One region of the Paraclostridium bifermentans genome, then DNA from elsewhere that is predicted to be linked to it. Evidence: riboswitches for the same ligand, from Rfam matches in the RefSeq annotation. Region 1 holds a riboswitch; each other region holds the start of a gene.
What was found. Region 1 has a riboswitch for cyclic di-GMP ahead of KXZ80_RS09385 (glycosyl hydrolase family 18 protein). Riboswitches for the same ligand answer to the same signal wherever they lie in the genome.
Positions count from the first base shown of each region.

Region 2: it holds a riboswitch for cyclic di-GMP, as region 1 does, so the genes downstream of both, KXZ80_RS10855 (SpaA isopeptide-forming pilin-related protein) here and KXZ80_RS09385 (glycosyl hydrolase family 18 protein) in region 1, are expected to answer to the same signal.
Region 3: it holds a riboswitch for cyclic di-GMP, as region 1 does, so the genes downstream of both, KXZ80_RS15500 (response regulator transcription factor) here and KXZ80_RS09385 (glycosyl hydrolase family 18 protein) in region 1, are expected to answer to the same signal.

Region 1 covers NZ_CP079737.1:1,935,627-1,941,019, forward strand. Annotated here, with positions in the region: gene KXZ80_RS09385 (glycosyl hydrolase family 18 protein) at 1-1,828, opposite strand, end outside; cyclic di-GMP riboswitch class I at 2,022-2,112, opposite strand; gene KXZ80_RS09390 (EGFR-like transmembrane domain-containing protein) at 2,208-2,882, opposite strand; gene hcp (hydroxylamine reductase) at 3,041-4,768, opposite strand; gene KXZ80_RS09400 (hypothetical protein) at 4,857-5,393, opposite strand, start outside.
Region 2 covers NZ_CP079737.1:2,263,394-2,268,786, reverse strand. Annotated here, with positions in the region: gene KXZ80_RS10865 (hypothetical protein) at 1-5, opposite strand, end outside; gene KXZ80_RS10860 (DEAD/DEAH box helicase) at 153-1,577, shown strand; cyclic di-GMP riboswitch class II at 1,620-1,703, shown strand; cyclic di-GMP riboswitch class II at 1,746-1,829, shown strand; cyclic di-GMP riboswitch class II at 1,873-1,956, shown strand; cyclic di-GMP riboswitch class II at 1,999-2,082, shown strand; gene KXZ80_RS10855 (SpaA isopeptide-forming pilin-related protein) at 2,132-5,393, shown strand, end outside.
Region 3 covers NZ_CP079737.1:3,196,523-3,201,915, forward strand. Annotated here, with positions in the region: gene KXZ80_RS15485 (RluA family pseudouridine synthase) at 1-40, opposite strand, end outside; gene KXZ80_RS15490 (class I SAM-dependent methyltransferase) at 40-912, opposite strand; gene KXZ80_RS15495 (ferritin) at 1,079-1,591, shown strand; gene KXZ80_RS15500 (response regulator transcription factor) at 1,639-2,265, opposite strand; cyclic di-GMP riboswitch class II at 2,326-2,409, opposite strand; gene KXZ80_RS15505 (helix-turn-helix transcriptional regulator) at 2,568-3,173, opposite strand; gene KXZ80_RS15510 (class D sortase) at 3,245-3,805, opposite strand; gene KXZ80_RS15515 (signal peptidase I) at 3,823-4,308, opposite strand; gene KXZ80_RS15520 (hypothetical protein) at 4,369-5,393, opposite strand, start outside.

The sequences.
Region 1 (5,393 bases):
TGTCTATACCATGATCTGACATGCGTTGAACAATATCTATTCCTGATATATTCGCATCTCCCTTTAATTTAAAAGTATATGTTTTTCCAGGTTCTATATTTTTACCTTCCCAAACAGACTGTAAATCTACGATTGTATAGCCATCTTCATAAGTAACATTTCCAGCCATATGATCACCTGATTTTAAAGCTTTATCACTTTTTATATATAATTTAGGAGCTTTTATAGTTTCAGCACCTTTTTCTACTGATGCTAAAACATCCTGCGACTCTTCTAATACTTCATTATTTTTTATAGTTATCTCATATCCATTTTTATCTTCACCCCATTGTTCTTCATATGGGCTTATTGATGTTTTAATATCTAATTTTGAAAAAGTTATTTCATTTTGTGGTAATTTTTCACTTCCGAAAAGTCCTTCTTTGGATGCTTTTGTCAACTCATCTCTCTTACTTGAATCTGTTTTAGCATCTTGAGATGCCATCCATCCTATCATTCCTCCAAGGTTATTTTCATTTACATATTTTGTTTTTTCTGTTATTGATTTTATATTATCGTATGTAAAAAGTTTTCCTGTACTTTCATCATAAAGATACGGTGCTTTTGCTGTATCATCCCAATATTCTTTTAGTCCTGGATACTTTGATTTTAATTTATCTAAACTTCTGTATGACCATACTCCACTCATACGTCCACCATCTCCTGATGCTAATGGAGCTTCATTTACCGCTCCTCTTGATGGTGTCTGATCTGCATCTTTTGTAGTTATTGAAGCCTTGTTAAAAATTCCTGGCAAAGAATTGTTGCTACCCTTTTCAACTTTATCCCAGCCTCTAGTATAATAAGCTGCTCCTATTACAATTTTATCTTTTTCAGCACCTTTATCTACTAGGTAGTCAACAGTTTCATCTATTGATAAGTTATTACCCTTTATAGGGTCATTTTCATTTGGGTAAAGTGCTGTTTGGTGTCCACTATATTCATCCCATGCGCCCCTCATGTCATAAGTCATTATATTTGCAAAATTTACAATGTTAAAAAGATTTTTAACATCTATACCTAAATCGACTTTACTCTTAGGTGCAGGTATTGCTACAGAAAGTTCATACCCTTTATTTAGTTCATTACCTTGCTTATCAAGTTCTGTTCTGAATTCTTGTAGAAGTTTTATGTAATTTTCCTTGTCTGCTTTAGTTGCATTAGGTGTACCTTCATCATTTTTATTATCTACTAAATCAGGTTGTCTAACATCACATGGATATTCCCAGTCAATATCTACAAAATCCATATTTGTATACTCAATAAATTTCAGTACATTTTTTACTAATTTTGCTCTTTTATCTGGATTTGAGGCTACCTCAGAAAAGTCACCTGATTTTGACCATCCTCCAAGAGATACTCCTATTTTTAAATTTGGATTTTTTACTTTTAATTCTTGAAATGCACTCAATACACCAGCATTGGCAGCTCCCCACTGAACACCATCTTGACCTACAGGTGCTCCAACAGCAGCATCTTTATCTGTAAATTTCAAATTACCATTTGAATCAAAATCTAAAAAAGCAAAATTCAAATGAGTTAATTTATCTGCTGGTATATCCTTTGGATAAAAGTTTTCCTGTCCTCCCCAAATTGACCAGTCTCCATAATACATAACATTTCTTTTTTGATTATGGTTAACTGTGCTTTTAGAATGATTTGACGTTTGTTCCTGTGCATTTGCAATTATGCTATCACTTGAATATAATCCTTGTGTTATAATCATAGACATCATTATAGCTACTAGCACTTTACTTCTACGTTCCCTTAATCTTTTTAAATTTTTCATTCTTTCCCTCCAATTGGGCTGCACTAGGTTAATCTTGATATAAAAACTAGACGCTTATAATCTCACACTCTTATGCATCTTATTAACTTTTGTTTTTTCCTTAACAAAAAAAACTACTCCTAAAGAGTAGTTTAATGGTATAGTTAATAAGACATATAATAATGCCGTATAAAAACAAAAAGTATGTATACTCTTTGGCAACTGGCTGGCATAATATGTCTAAACATACCTTAGCCCCTATAGCTTTGCGTCATTAGATTTCCCTAATTTTGCCTATTAAATTTTTTCAAACAGATAATATTCACTATTTAGTGATTATTATCTGTTTAATTCACTGTAATTATAGCAGACATTTTTCTGATACACAACATAATTTTTATTATTTGTTATTCTTATTTTTTCTTCTTTTAAGGATAAATATTGCTAATCCTATAATTAATACTATTCCTAAAATAGATATTATCATTATATTTTGTACATTTGGAATTTTTGCTTTTACATGTATGTTTTCTAGATTTGATAAGTTTAAATTCCAATTATAGTTATATATTCCGTCTTTCTTTGAGTTTGAATTAGCATTTGATTCTACTAGTTCTATCGGTGTATTTAAATTAAAATTCAAATCAAATCCTGATCCAAATAAATTTAGCATTCCCATTTCTTCTTTACTCATATTTTTGCTTATATAGTCTTTTAATTTTATATTTATATCGTATGTGTTAGATAAAAAACTATCTTCTTTTTTTACACTTACTAAATCTCCAAACTTTTCTATTCCCTTACTATTGTTTTGTTTTAAGTCGGCAATATTTCCTAAGTTTTCAGTTATTTTATATCCTGTTTTTCCTGATTCTTCTATTTTCTCAACATTATCATAATTTGATTTTAATTCTTGCTCATTTATGCCATCCATTAAATAGTCACTACTTAGAATTTGTGCTGTAACACTTGCATTTCCTTTTTTATCTATATTAAGGGTTATATCTGAATTTACACATCCAGTTAGCATAAATATAGATACAATCATACATATAGAAATAAATATTTTTTTCATATGACTTCCTCCAAACTTTAATTTATATAACTATATTAACATATTGTGTAAAAAAATATTTATTTCTACATATAAAGTTTCTTATTTTATATAGTTAAATATACTTTATTAAATAAAAATAAAAATATAGCCTACTAAACGTAGACTATATTTTTTTATTATCCTAAGAACATTTTTAAATCATCTTCAACGTTTGTTATTCCACCTATTCCAAAGTTTTCAACTAATACTTTAGCTACATTTGGTGATAAGAACGCTGGTAATGTTGGTCCTAAATGTATATTTTTCACCCCTAGGTATAATAGTGATAATAATACTATTACTGCCTTTTGTTCATACCATGCTATATTAAACGCTATTGGTAATTCATTTATATCTTGTAATTCAAATACTTCTTTAAGTTTTAATGCAATAAGTGCTAGTGAGTATGAGTCATTACATTGTCCTGCATCTAATACTCTAGGTATTCCATTTATATCTCCTAAGTTTAACTTATTATACTTATATTTTGCACATCCTGCAGTTAAAATTACTGTATCTTTTGGTAGTGCCTCTGCAAATTCTGTATAGTAATTTCTTGATTTAGCTCTTCCGTCACATCCTGCCATAACGAAGAATTTCTTTATTGCTCCGCTTTTAACTGCATCTACTACTGCATCTGCTAATGCAAATACTTGGTTATGTGCGAATCCTCCAACTATTTCTCCTCTTTCTATTTCTGTAGGAGGTTGACAGTTTTTAGCTTGTTCTATTATTTCTGAGAAATCTTTATCATCTTCACTATTACCTTTTATATGCTTAACTCCTGCAAATCCCGCAGCTCCTGTAGTGTATATTCTATCTTTATAACTATCTTTTGGTGGTACTATACAGTTTGTAGTCATTAATATTGGTCCGTTAAAACTTTCAAACTCTTCTTTTTGTTTCCACCAAGCATTTCCGTAATTTCCTGCAAAGTGAGAATATTTTTTAAATGCTGGATAGTAGTGTGCTGGAAGCATTTCTGAGTGAGTATATACATCTACTCCAGTTCCTTCTGTTTGTTTTAATAATAATTCTAAATCTTTTAAATCATGTCCTGATATAAGTATTCCTGGGTTATTTCTAACTCCTATATCAACCTTAGTTATTTCTGGGTGTCCATAAGTTCCTGTATTTGCGCTATCAAGTAAAGCCATTCCGTCTACTCCAACTTTACCAGTTTCTAAAGTTAATCCTATTAACTCATCTACACTTAAGCTATCATCTAAAGTTTTAGCTAAAGTTGCTTGCATAAAAGCATTTATTTTTTCATCATCATATCCTAATGCATTAGCATGCTTCATATATGCTGATAATCCTTTTAATCCATATATTATTAATTCTCTTAAACTTCTTATATCTTCATCTTTAGTTGCTAAAACTCCAACTTCAGTTGACTTTTCATCTAATAATTTATTTATATCATCATTTGTTAACTCTTTTCCACTTCCTAATATTGCATCTTTAATTTTACTTAATATACTTACCTTAACATCCATTTCTTCATTCGAGTTTGCATTCCATAATGCAGCTTCTGATAAATTAGACTTATTACTTAATTGCGATAATAAATCTTCTTTTGTTTTTAATGTTTCTTTTACTCTTGCATAAAATACTTCATCATCGAAGTTAGCATTTGTTATAGTAGTAAATAAATTTATAGTTATTAAATGGTTTACATTGTTACTTACTTTTTTACCTTCTTTTCTAAGTCTCGTTGTAACCTCTGATAATCCCTTCGTTGTATATATTAAAAGATCTTGCATTCTAGCTAAATCTGGTGATTTTCCACAGACTCCAAATTTTGTACATCCTGTACACCCAGCTGTTTCTTGACATTGAAAACAAAACATTTTATTTTCCATAATAGTTCCTCCAATTTTATAAATGTTTATTTTATATACACATTATATAGTTTAATTTATTTTGAATCTGTAACATAAGTTACTATTTTTATATTTTTTTGATTATATAATCCTCATAATCAGTTTTTTTATATTCAAAATTATTGTTTATGGTACTCACAAATGATACTATCCATAAATCTCTAAGATTATAAAATATATTAACATCTACATTCTCATTTTCCCATATTTCCTTATGCACACATATTCTTCTTTTCCATATTACAACATCATCTTCTAAAGTAATTACTTCATTTACTCTATCACATGGCATTCCATCTAATATATAGTCATTTATACTATTATATATTTCTTTTGCATTAGTAATATTTTGTGCAGAACTTACTTCCTTACCAGCTTTTACACCTTGGCTTCTATAAATATGTTCTATTTTTTTCAATGATTCTGAATTATTTTCTAAAATTTCAGATGTCCACGCAGCCATTCTTCCTTCTGATGAATGGATTTTCTCTTGTAGCCAACCATGTATATTTCCAGTATCAATAATCTCTTCTAATTTTTTATTTTCTAATTTCTCTCCATACTTTAAATTAATTTGTTTAGTTAGCTTTTCTATATCTAATCC
Region 2 (5,393 bases), 330 kb from region 1:
CACAAATAGGTCCACCTCCTAAATCAAAGCGATTATATAATATATGTTAAAAAAGTAATATTAGTTCTGATATGTGATATAATAAATAGCTATAAAAATTTATTTTAGTGAAATAAGGTGATAAGATGGATAATAATTTTAGAAAATTTAAATTGAATAAATATATAACTAAAGCTCTTTTTAATATGGGATACATAGAACCATCAAAAGTTCAGGAAGAAGTGGTTCCAAAGCTTTTAAATAAAGAAAATATTGTAGTTAAATCAAGAACTGGAAGTGGTAAAACAGCTAGTTTTGGAATTCCTATATGTGAGAACATAAATATTGAAAATAATAATATACAAGCATTAATAGTAGTTCCAACAAGAGAGTTAGCTCTTCAAGTAAAAGATGAAATTTCAAATATAGGAAGATTAAAGAAAATCAGATGTAGCGCTATATTTGGGAAACAACCAATAAAAGAGCAAATTTTTGAGCTGAAGCAAAGAGTGCATATAGTTGTAGCAACTCCTGGAAGAATAATTGATCATATAAATAGAGAAACAATCAATTTAAATAATTTAGAATATTTTATTATAGATGAAGCGGATAAAATGTTAAATAAAGGTTTTGTGGATGATATGGAATTTATATTTAACAATATTCCTACATCCGTTACGACTGGATTATTTTCAGCCACAATAGATAAAGAAATAAGTCATATATGTGAAATGTACATTGGAAAATATAATGAGATTATTGTTAATGAAAATTGTATTTACAAAAACAAAATAGAAGAAAAGTTAATGTATTCTAAAGATGAAGATCGATATGAAAATTTAAAGAATATTATATATGATTTAAATCCTGAAACAACAATAATATTTTTGAATACTAAAGATAAGGTATCTCAATTATATAGAAGAATGAAAAAAGATAAATTTTTAGTAGAGCAATTACATGGAGATATGTCTCAAGAGAAAAGGATATTTACCATTAAAGATTTAAAAAACGGAAAATATAATGTATTAGTAAGTACAGATGTAGCTAGTAGAGGTATTCATATAGATGATATATCATTGGTAATAAATTATGATGTTCCTAGGGATAAGGAAAATTATATTCATAGAATAGGGAGAACCGGAAGACACGATCGACATGGAAAAGCAGTGACTATAGTAAGTGAGAAAGATAAAAAATATATAGATGAAATAAAGGAATATATAGGATACGATATAGATGTTTTAGAAGATATAAAAATTGATGAAATAAAAAGTAGCAAATATAAGTTTGAACAAAAATCAGTTGAAATTTTTAAAAACAGAAAAAAAATAAATAATAAGGAAAAAACTCATAGTGAAGTAACAAGAATATATTTAAATGCGGGTAAAAAGAAAAAAATAAGAATTATAGATATAGTAGGGACATTCAGTAATATAAAGGGAATAAATAATGAAGATATAGGAGTAATCGAAGTTCATGATCTGTATTCATATGTTGACTTATTAAATTATAAAGGTGAGAAATTCTTGAAAGATTATAAACAAATAAATATAAAGAAAAAATTAGTAAAGGTAAGAAGAGATAATAAGATATAATTTCAAAAAATGTTAAAATACGCTATAATTATGAAGGTTAATTTAAAAAATAGAAACGAAGAAGTATATTCTGTATGTGGGCACCTGGAATATACGGAGTTAGTGGTGCAACCGGCTATATTTATTGAATATAAATATAGCCTTTTTTATTTTAAATTATGAAAATTGAAGAAAAATAGAGGCGAAGAAGTATATCCTGTATGTGGGCACCTGGGATATGCGGAGTTAGTGGTGCAACCGGCTATATTTATTGAATATAAATATAGCCTTTTTTATTTTAAATTATGAAAATTGAAGAAAAAATAGAGGCGAAGAAGTATATCCTGTATGTGGGCACCTGGGATATGTGGAGCTAGTGGTGCAACCGGCTATATTTATTGAATATAAATATAGCCTTTTTTATTTTAAATTATGAAAATTGAAGAAAAATAGAGGCGAAGAAGTATACCCTGTATGTGGGCACCTGGGGTATGCGGAGTTAGTGGTGCAACCGGCTATATTTATTGAATATAAATATAGCCTTTTTTTATAAAAAATTAAGATGAGGTGATTTTGTGAGAACAAAAAAAAGGTATAGAATGCTTAGTATGATTGTGATATTAAATCTAATACTAAACATTATATCTCCAGGGATGACAGTGTTTGCTGAAAACAATAATGTTAAGTTGACATTAACAAGCAACAAGACAAAATTGGAATCAGGGGAACAAGTTGAGTTTAATTTAAATTACGAGGCATTAAATGGGCCAGGGAGTATAAAAGCAGGAGACACAATAACATTTAAATTGCCGGATGTATTTGAAAATATTCAACCTAAATATCCGCCAGAACATTTTAAAAGCGTAAATGTAGACGGAACAACTGTTACAGCTGTGTTTAGTGAAGGTGCAAATGATGCAATAGGTGGATACATGAGTGTAAAGGCTACAGCTAAAAATGTTGAAACTAACACAACACAAAGAGTTGAAGTTAATTTAGATGGTACAGTTCAATATATTGATGTGGAAATAGTTCCTCCCGATGAAAAACCGCCAGTAGATCCTCCTACTGTAACTGATAGACAAATTTATAAAACTGTTGATAATCCAGATGGATATGATGGTTATGAAAATGGAACATTAATAAACAATATAAATAATCCTGTTATAGGTAAAAAAGTAAAATATAGTATATATGTTAATGAAAAGTATGCAACTATGTATAATGCATATATAAAGGATGCTATTCCTAATGGAATGGAGTTAGTTAAAGATTCTGTAAAAGTTTATGAAACACAATATGGTAAGCCAGAGAAAGATGTAACAGAAGATTTTCGAGGAAAGATAAATACACAAAATAATTCAGTGAATGTAAATTTTGGAACTACCTATAACAAATATAGAGTAAGTTATAGTGTTATAATAAAGCAAAATATGCAACGTTATGATAATGTTGTTGATTTAATTAAACATGATGAAACATTATCATCAAAAGCAATAGTAAAACCTAAAGACGATGGTAAGATGTTAACCAAATACAGTAGAACTAATGAGACAGCAAAAGATGAGAATGGAAATACAATAAATATAGTAAATCTTAATGACAATAAGGTTAAATATACACTTGATATAAACCCTAATAATCAAAGTGTAACAAATGCAATTATTGAAGATAACATTCCAGATGGAATGAAATTAGTAGATGGAAGCATTATGGTAGGTACATATGATATATCTGATAACTTTGAATGGGTAACAGATAAAATGAAAGATAAGATAAAATTTGAAAATAATAAGCTAACTGTTAATATAGGGAATACAGATAAGCATTATTTAATTTATTATGACTTAGAAGTTACACAGAGACAAAAGGCTTACACAAATAAAGCTAAATTAAGTTATGATAATACATCTAAAGATGTTCAAAATGTTGTAAGATATGAAATGAATGCAGGGGCTATAAATGCACGAAAAAAAGTAGATAAGACATTAATTAAAAAAGGTGATAATCAAATAGTAAATTACACAATTGATTTTGATTGTTATGGATATTTTGATAAGGGGTATTTAAATTTAACAGATAAGTTAGATCCAGCAGTTGAAATTTTAGGGGTTGATACTCCAGAACACTTTAATGTAAACATAGATAAAGAAAGCAATACTATAAAAATTACCAATGATAAAAAAGAGATAGAATATGGAGAACCACTTCAAGTAAAAATAAAAACGGATTTTTCTAAAGTAGAGGATGGAAAAACTGTAACTAATGTTGCAAAGATAAACAACTCTACAACTAATAAAGTTGAAACGAAAAAAGGTTATAGATTTACTGCAAAAAAAATTGATAGTACAACAAAATCGCCACTTTCAGGAGCAACTTTTAATTTAATGGATAGTAATAAAAAGGTTATAGCTACATTAAATAGTGATTCAAATGGAATACTATCACACTCAATAGATAATCCAGGAGTATATTATTTAAAAGAGACAAAAGCTCCTAAAGGATATAACTTAGATAGTAAAGAGATAAAAATTATTATAAATGAAAATCAAATAGGGACTACTGTAGATTTAGGAAATATACTAAATACACAATCTGACCATAATGCAACTATTAAAAAAGTTGATTCAGATAATGAAAAAAAAGTATTAGAAGGTGCTGTATTTGAAATTCAAAATTTAAGTGGAAGCAAGATAACAAGTGTAACAACAGGTAAAGATGGAATAGCTAATTTAAAGCTTTCGCCAGGTAAATATAAAGCGGTTGAAAAAAAGGCACCACAAGGATACATTTTAAATACTGATCCTATACAATTTGAAATAAAATTAGATTCTGATTCAGATATCAACTTAGTTGTTAAAAATGATGCAATAAAAGGAAAAATAGAGATAACAAAGACCGACTCAAAAGATAGTAAAAAAGTATTAGCAAACACAGAATTTACAATATTTGATGGCAATAAAAAAGAAATAGCGAAAGCTATGACAAATAAAGAAGGGAAAGTAGAATTCGATAACTTAGGATATGGAAACTACTATTACCAAGAAACAAAAGCACCAGAGGGATACACAATAGATAGCAAAATGTATCCATTCGAGGTTAAAGACAACAATCAAGTAATAAGTAAAACAGTATCAGATGATAAGATAATAGGAAAAATAGAAATAACAAAAACAGATTCAAAAGATAGTAAAAAAGTATTAGCAAATACAGAGTTTACAATATTTGATAGTAATAAAAAAGAAATAGCGAAAGCTATGACAAATAAAGAAGGGAAAGTAGAATTCGATAACTTAGGATATGGAAACTACTATTACCAAGAAACAAAAGCACCAGAGGGATACACAATAGATAGCAAAATGTATCCATTCGAGGTTAAAGACAACAATCAAGTAATAAGTAAAACAGTATCAGATGATAAGATAATAGGAAAAATAGAAATAACAAAAACAGATTCAAAAGATAGTAAAAAAGTACTAGCAAATACAGAGTTTACAATATTCGATAGTAATAAAAAAGAAATAGCGAAAGCTATGACAAACAAAGAGGGAAAAGTAGAATTCGATAACTTAGGATATGGAAACTACTATTACCAAGAAACAAAAGCACCAGAGGGGTACACAATAGATAGTAAAATGTATCCATTTGAAATAAAAGACAATAACCAAGTAATAAGTAAAACAGTATCAGACGATAAGATAATAGGGAAAATAGAAATAATAAAGACCGACTCAAAAGATAGTAAAAAAGTACTAGCAAATACAGAGTTTACAATATTTGATGGCAATAAAAAAGAAGTAGCGAAAGCTATGACAAATAAAGAAGGGAAAGTAGCAT
Region 3 (5,393 bases), 1.3 Mb from region 1:
CAACTAATAAATGATTATCTTCATATAATACTTTTACCATTATTTAGACTCCCATCTTCCAAATATACCACAAGGAAGAACTTTACCATCTTTTGATGTAGGTAACCCTATTTCTCCACCATATATATTTCCACCTTTAGCATGCTTAGCAACTGTTGCATCTAATATATGCTCAAGTATAATTGGTGATAATCCTGTTGTGTATGAGTTTATTAAGAAGAATAAAGGCTTATCTGATAAAACTTTTGTACATAATTCAACTAGTCCATATAATTTTTCTTCTATTTGCCATACTTCACCTTTAGGTCCTCTTCCATATGAAGGTGGATCCATTATTATAGCATCGTATTTATTTCCTCTTCTAATTTCTCTTTCTACAAACTTAACAACATCATCTACTATAAATCTTACTTTTCTATCTCCTAATCCAGAAGTTTGTAAATTTTCCTTTGCCCAAGTTACCATACCTTTAGATGCATCTACATGACATACTTCCGCTCCAGCAGCTGCACAAGCAACAGTTGCTCCACCTGTATATGCAAATAAGTTTAAAACTTTTATAGGTCTGCCAGCATTTTTTATCATGTCCATTGACCAATCCCAGTTAGCAGCTTGCTCTGGGAATAATCCTGTATGCTTAAATCCAGTTGGACTTATATTGAATTTAAGGTTTTTATAACTTATTGTCCACTTTTCTGGATATTTCTTTTTATGTTCCCATTGACCTCCACCTCTACTACTTCTGTGATAATGTCCATGTGGGTTTTTCCATAATCCTTTTTCTTCAGCAATCGGCCACATAACTTGAGGATCTGGTCTTCTTAAAACAACATTTCCCCAACGCTCTAATTTTTCTCCGTTACCCATATCTATAAGTTCATAATCTTTCCATTTATCAGCTAATAATAACATTGATTTCCTCCTAAAAAATTAATCTCAATTTATGTATTATATCATATTATTCCTTGATATTTTGAGTATTTTAAAGAGTTTATATACTTATTCTTAAAATTTGGTAATACTATTGTATAATAGTATTGTATTAAAATTTTAAATGTTTACTTAGGAGGGGTTTTTTATGGCAAGTCAAAAAATATTAGATGCATTAAACAATCAGCTTCAAATGGAGTTCTTCTCTGAATATTTCTATATGTCTATGGAGGCATACTTCATGGATAACAATTTAGATGGTTTTGCAAACTTCTTTAATGTACAAGCTAAAGAAGAAAGAGATCATGCTTATAAGTTATTTAATTACATAAGTAGAGCTGGTGGAAAAATAGTTTTACAAGCTATTGAACAACCTAAGAGTGACTTTGAAAGTCCTTTAGAAGTTTTTGAATTAGCTTTAAACCACGAAAAACTTATAACTAATTCAATTCATGAGTTAACTGATTTAGCAATATCTGAAAAAGATCATACAACATCTTCTTTCTTAAGATGGTTTATAGATGAGCAATCTGAAGAAGAAGAAAGCATGGAAAAAATAGTTAGAAAGTTAAGATTACTAAAAAATGATCCTGCTGGTCTTTTAATGATTGACCAAGAGTTAGCTCAAAGAACTTACGTACCAATAGCTCCAAATGCTTAAAATAAAAAAAGCTGTTTAATAAATTTATTAAACAGCTTTTTTATTATTTACATAATGCTTAGAGTTTCTTTTTTAGAATTGTATCTTTTATATATGATTAAATCCCTTCTATTTCTCATATCTAATTTAGAAAGAATATTAGTTACATGTTTTTTTATAGTATGTTCACTTACGTATAATTCCTTTGCAATCTCTTTGTTTGTTAATCCAATAGATACTTTATCTAAAACCTGATTTTCTCTATCAGTTAAGACATTGCTATCTTCAAAATTATTGCCTGTTCTCTCATTTATCATTTCTTCTAATAAATCCACATCATAATATTTTTTACCTTTTATAACTGTATTTAATATATGCATTAATTCATCTTTTTCTGGTATATCTACTATATAACTATTGATTCCATTTTTAAAACATTCTATAAAAATTTCTTTATTTTTATCTTTATTAAAAACCATTATTTTTGAATTGCCGAAAACCTCTTTTATATCACTTATAGAATCTTTACTTTGTTCTATATCAACAAATACAAAATTAATATTTATTAAATTATAATCTTCAGCCTCTTTCAAATCTTTTATACACCTGACTTTATAGTCTTTAAATCTGTTACTAAAAAATAGAGATAACGCCTCTCTAATTATAAAAGATTTAGATATTATTAACACTTCCACATACCACCCCTATATAAAAATTTTTATAAAGATACATAATTGCATAATATACAATTATGCAAAATTGGAAGCCGGTTGCACTACTCACTCCATATATTCCAAGTGCCCAGATACAGAATATACTTCTACGTTTCTTTCATAATGTAATAAAATTGTTACACCTTTAGACTATATAATATCATATACTTTAGTGTAAATTAATAGATTTCGCCCTACATTTTTTCTGAAAATTCTATATATTTTTACATCATAACTATTTTTTCTACAAAATAAAACAAATTGAAACATCCTAAATATTTTAATTAATACAAATCATTATTTAAAATAATTTCTTTTCTACTTTTGTAATTCAATTTACTCATAACGTGACTTAAATGTTTTTTTACCGTGAATTCGGTTATATTTAACTTTTTAGATATCTCTCTATTAGATAATCCTTTGCTAGCCTCTATCATTACCTCTTTTTCTCTATCAGTAATAATGTATTTAGAATCTTTACTTTTCATTTTTCCTATAAGTTTATGTACTACTTGAGAGTCATAAAATTTACTTCCATTTAATATTTTGTTTATTATATACTTAAATTCGTATTCATCTTCAAAATCACATACATAACCATCTATATTATAATCTAAGCATACTTTAAGAACACCTTCACTTTTAAATCGATCTAATACCATTAAATAATTATTATATTCTTTTAGTTTAACTATTCTCTTTAAATTATCAAGCTTTGTATCGTAATTATGATATATAGCTAAATCATAATTTTTATAATTATTTATTTCTATATAACTATCGATATCAAATATATCTACATCTATATTTTTATTTTTATATATTTTCATTATTAAGTTATTTATTGTTTCTTTTATAATAAAAGAATTAGATAAAACTAATATATTCATCTTTGCCTCCTACAACTTGTAATACACTTTTTAGTAATAATTATAGTTAAGTATATTACACTTTTTGCACACTACTTTGTATACTCGCCTTTAACTATTAGTCTATGACTTCCTATATATTTAGGCGTACATGTTACTAAAGTTATTTCTTTTTTATCCTTATCACTTGAGTCTACCACTTCTACTTTATCTGGTGTAACAACTTCTATATTATTAACTTTATACTTAAATTCTTCGTTTCCAGATAAAACATTTATCTCATCTCCTACTTGTAGTTCATCTAAGTTTGAAAAAAACTTATTACTTGTATATGCCCTATGACCTGCTACTGCAAAATTTCCATATTCTCCTGGCATAGATGTATTTTCAAAGTGACCTACTGCATCTTTTAATATCTCGTTGTCTATACCTCTTTTTATAGCTACTTCTAAATCTATTTTAGGTATATTTAAAACTCCTATCACATCTCCTAAATTATATTCATCATTTTTAATATCACTAGTGATTATAGTTTCTTTATAATCTTCTACCATCTTATTATTTATTTTAGACGTTGTGTAATTTAAATATAAAACTCCACATATTACACATGCACCAAAAGCTATAAGTAACTTTCCAAAAGTACGTTTCATATTATCACACCCTCTTCTTAGTCTTTATAATAAAAGAATATAAATACTGCTAAAAAAATAATTTCAATAGCTATTGCCTTTGGATTAGATAGTAAGTTCATTACATATCCTACCTTAGGAATACTAAATTTAACTTCTCCTATTATGTTTTCTTCTTTTAAAATATCTGCATCATTTACATTATTATTATCACCTTTTGTTATATATCCTTCATCTGTTTCTTCTATTACTCTATGAGTTATTATTACTCCTTCATTATCTTTGTATGTCACGATATCATTTACTTTTATATCAGATTTGTCCTTATGTTGAGTTATAACCATATCTCCTGGATAAAATTTAGGCTCCATACTTCCCGATAATACAGTATAAGTTCTAAATCCTATTATTTTAAATAACTTATCTGACTTTGTAGACATTAAATTCAATATTAAAATACCAAATATACATAAAACTATAAAATTCAATATATTATAATTTTTTGATTTTTTTTCTTTTACCATGTTAATTTCCCCCTATAAACTAAAAGATGCTGTTTATATTTAAACAGCATCTTTTAATTGTTATTGTGTTTCTATTTCTTCAGTTTGTTGTTGTGCTGTTTCTGATTTATTAGGAATCGATTCATCCATAGATATACCAACTTCTTCAAGTTGACTAGGATTTTCTACATCTTCTTTTGGACATTTTACTATATCTATATTGCTATTATTTTCTTCTTTTTGAGACTCTTCCATATTTTGTTCAATAGGAGCTTCTACATCTTCATTTGTAGTTTCTTCATCTTCATTATTATCTATAGATTTTGATCTTGAACTAATAACGTGATAATATGCTTCAAGTTTTTTATCTTCATTAATCCTAAACTTTATATTCCATACTTCTGTTATTTCTATTTCTTGACTATCTTTTTTCTCTTTAAACTTAATTTCTATATTAAATTGATTTTCTTCACTAAATTTATCACCTATTTTATCTTTATTAAAATCTTTATCATTTCTCTTTTCTATAACAAAATGATGAAGACTTTTCTCATCTAACTTTATATCGCTGAATTCTCCACTTCCTCCTTCAAGTATTTTTATACTATCTATCTCCTTTGGTTTATATTTATCTGGTATATAAATCTTTATTTCTTCTCTACCATCTTGGAAATGGACCTTTAAGTTAGATTTTAATAAGTCATTTTTTGATTCTTCTATTTTAACTAAGTTTGCCTGGTTTGCCATATCTGTAAATCCAGCTTCTTCAGAAGTTATTTGCCCATTATTATAATTAATTTGACTTGCAAATACATCTACATTAAAGCCTATATTCTTTTGGGATATTTCATTTATTATGCTTTCATCGCCTGTATTTAAACTTATTATAGATTTACATTTCAATGTCTCTCCAGGCTTTAATTTAACCCTTGTTCCATTCTCGTACTTTAAATCTATAAATTTATCTTCAGCTAAATTAATATCTACGTTAGTTAATATTTTATTATTATCTTCATCCACAATGTTTAGACTATAACTTATATATTTAAAGTACATAGGGTTTAAATCATTTAATTCATTTAAATTAATTTTCAATCTCAATTTTT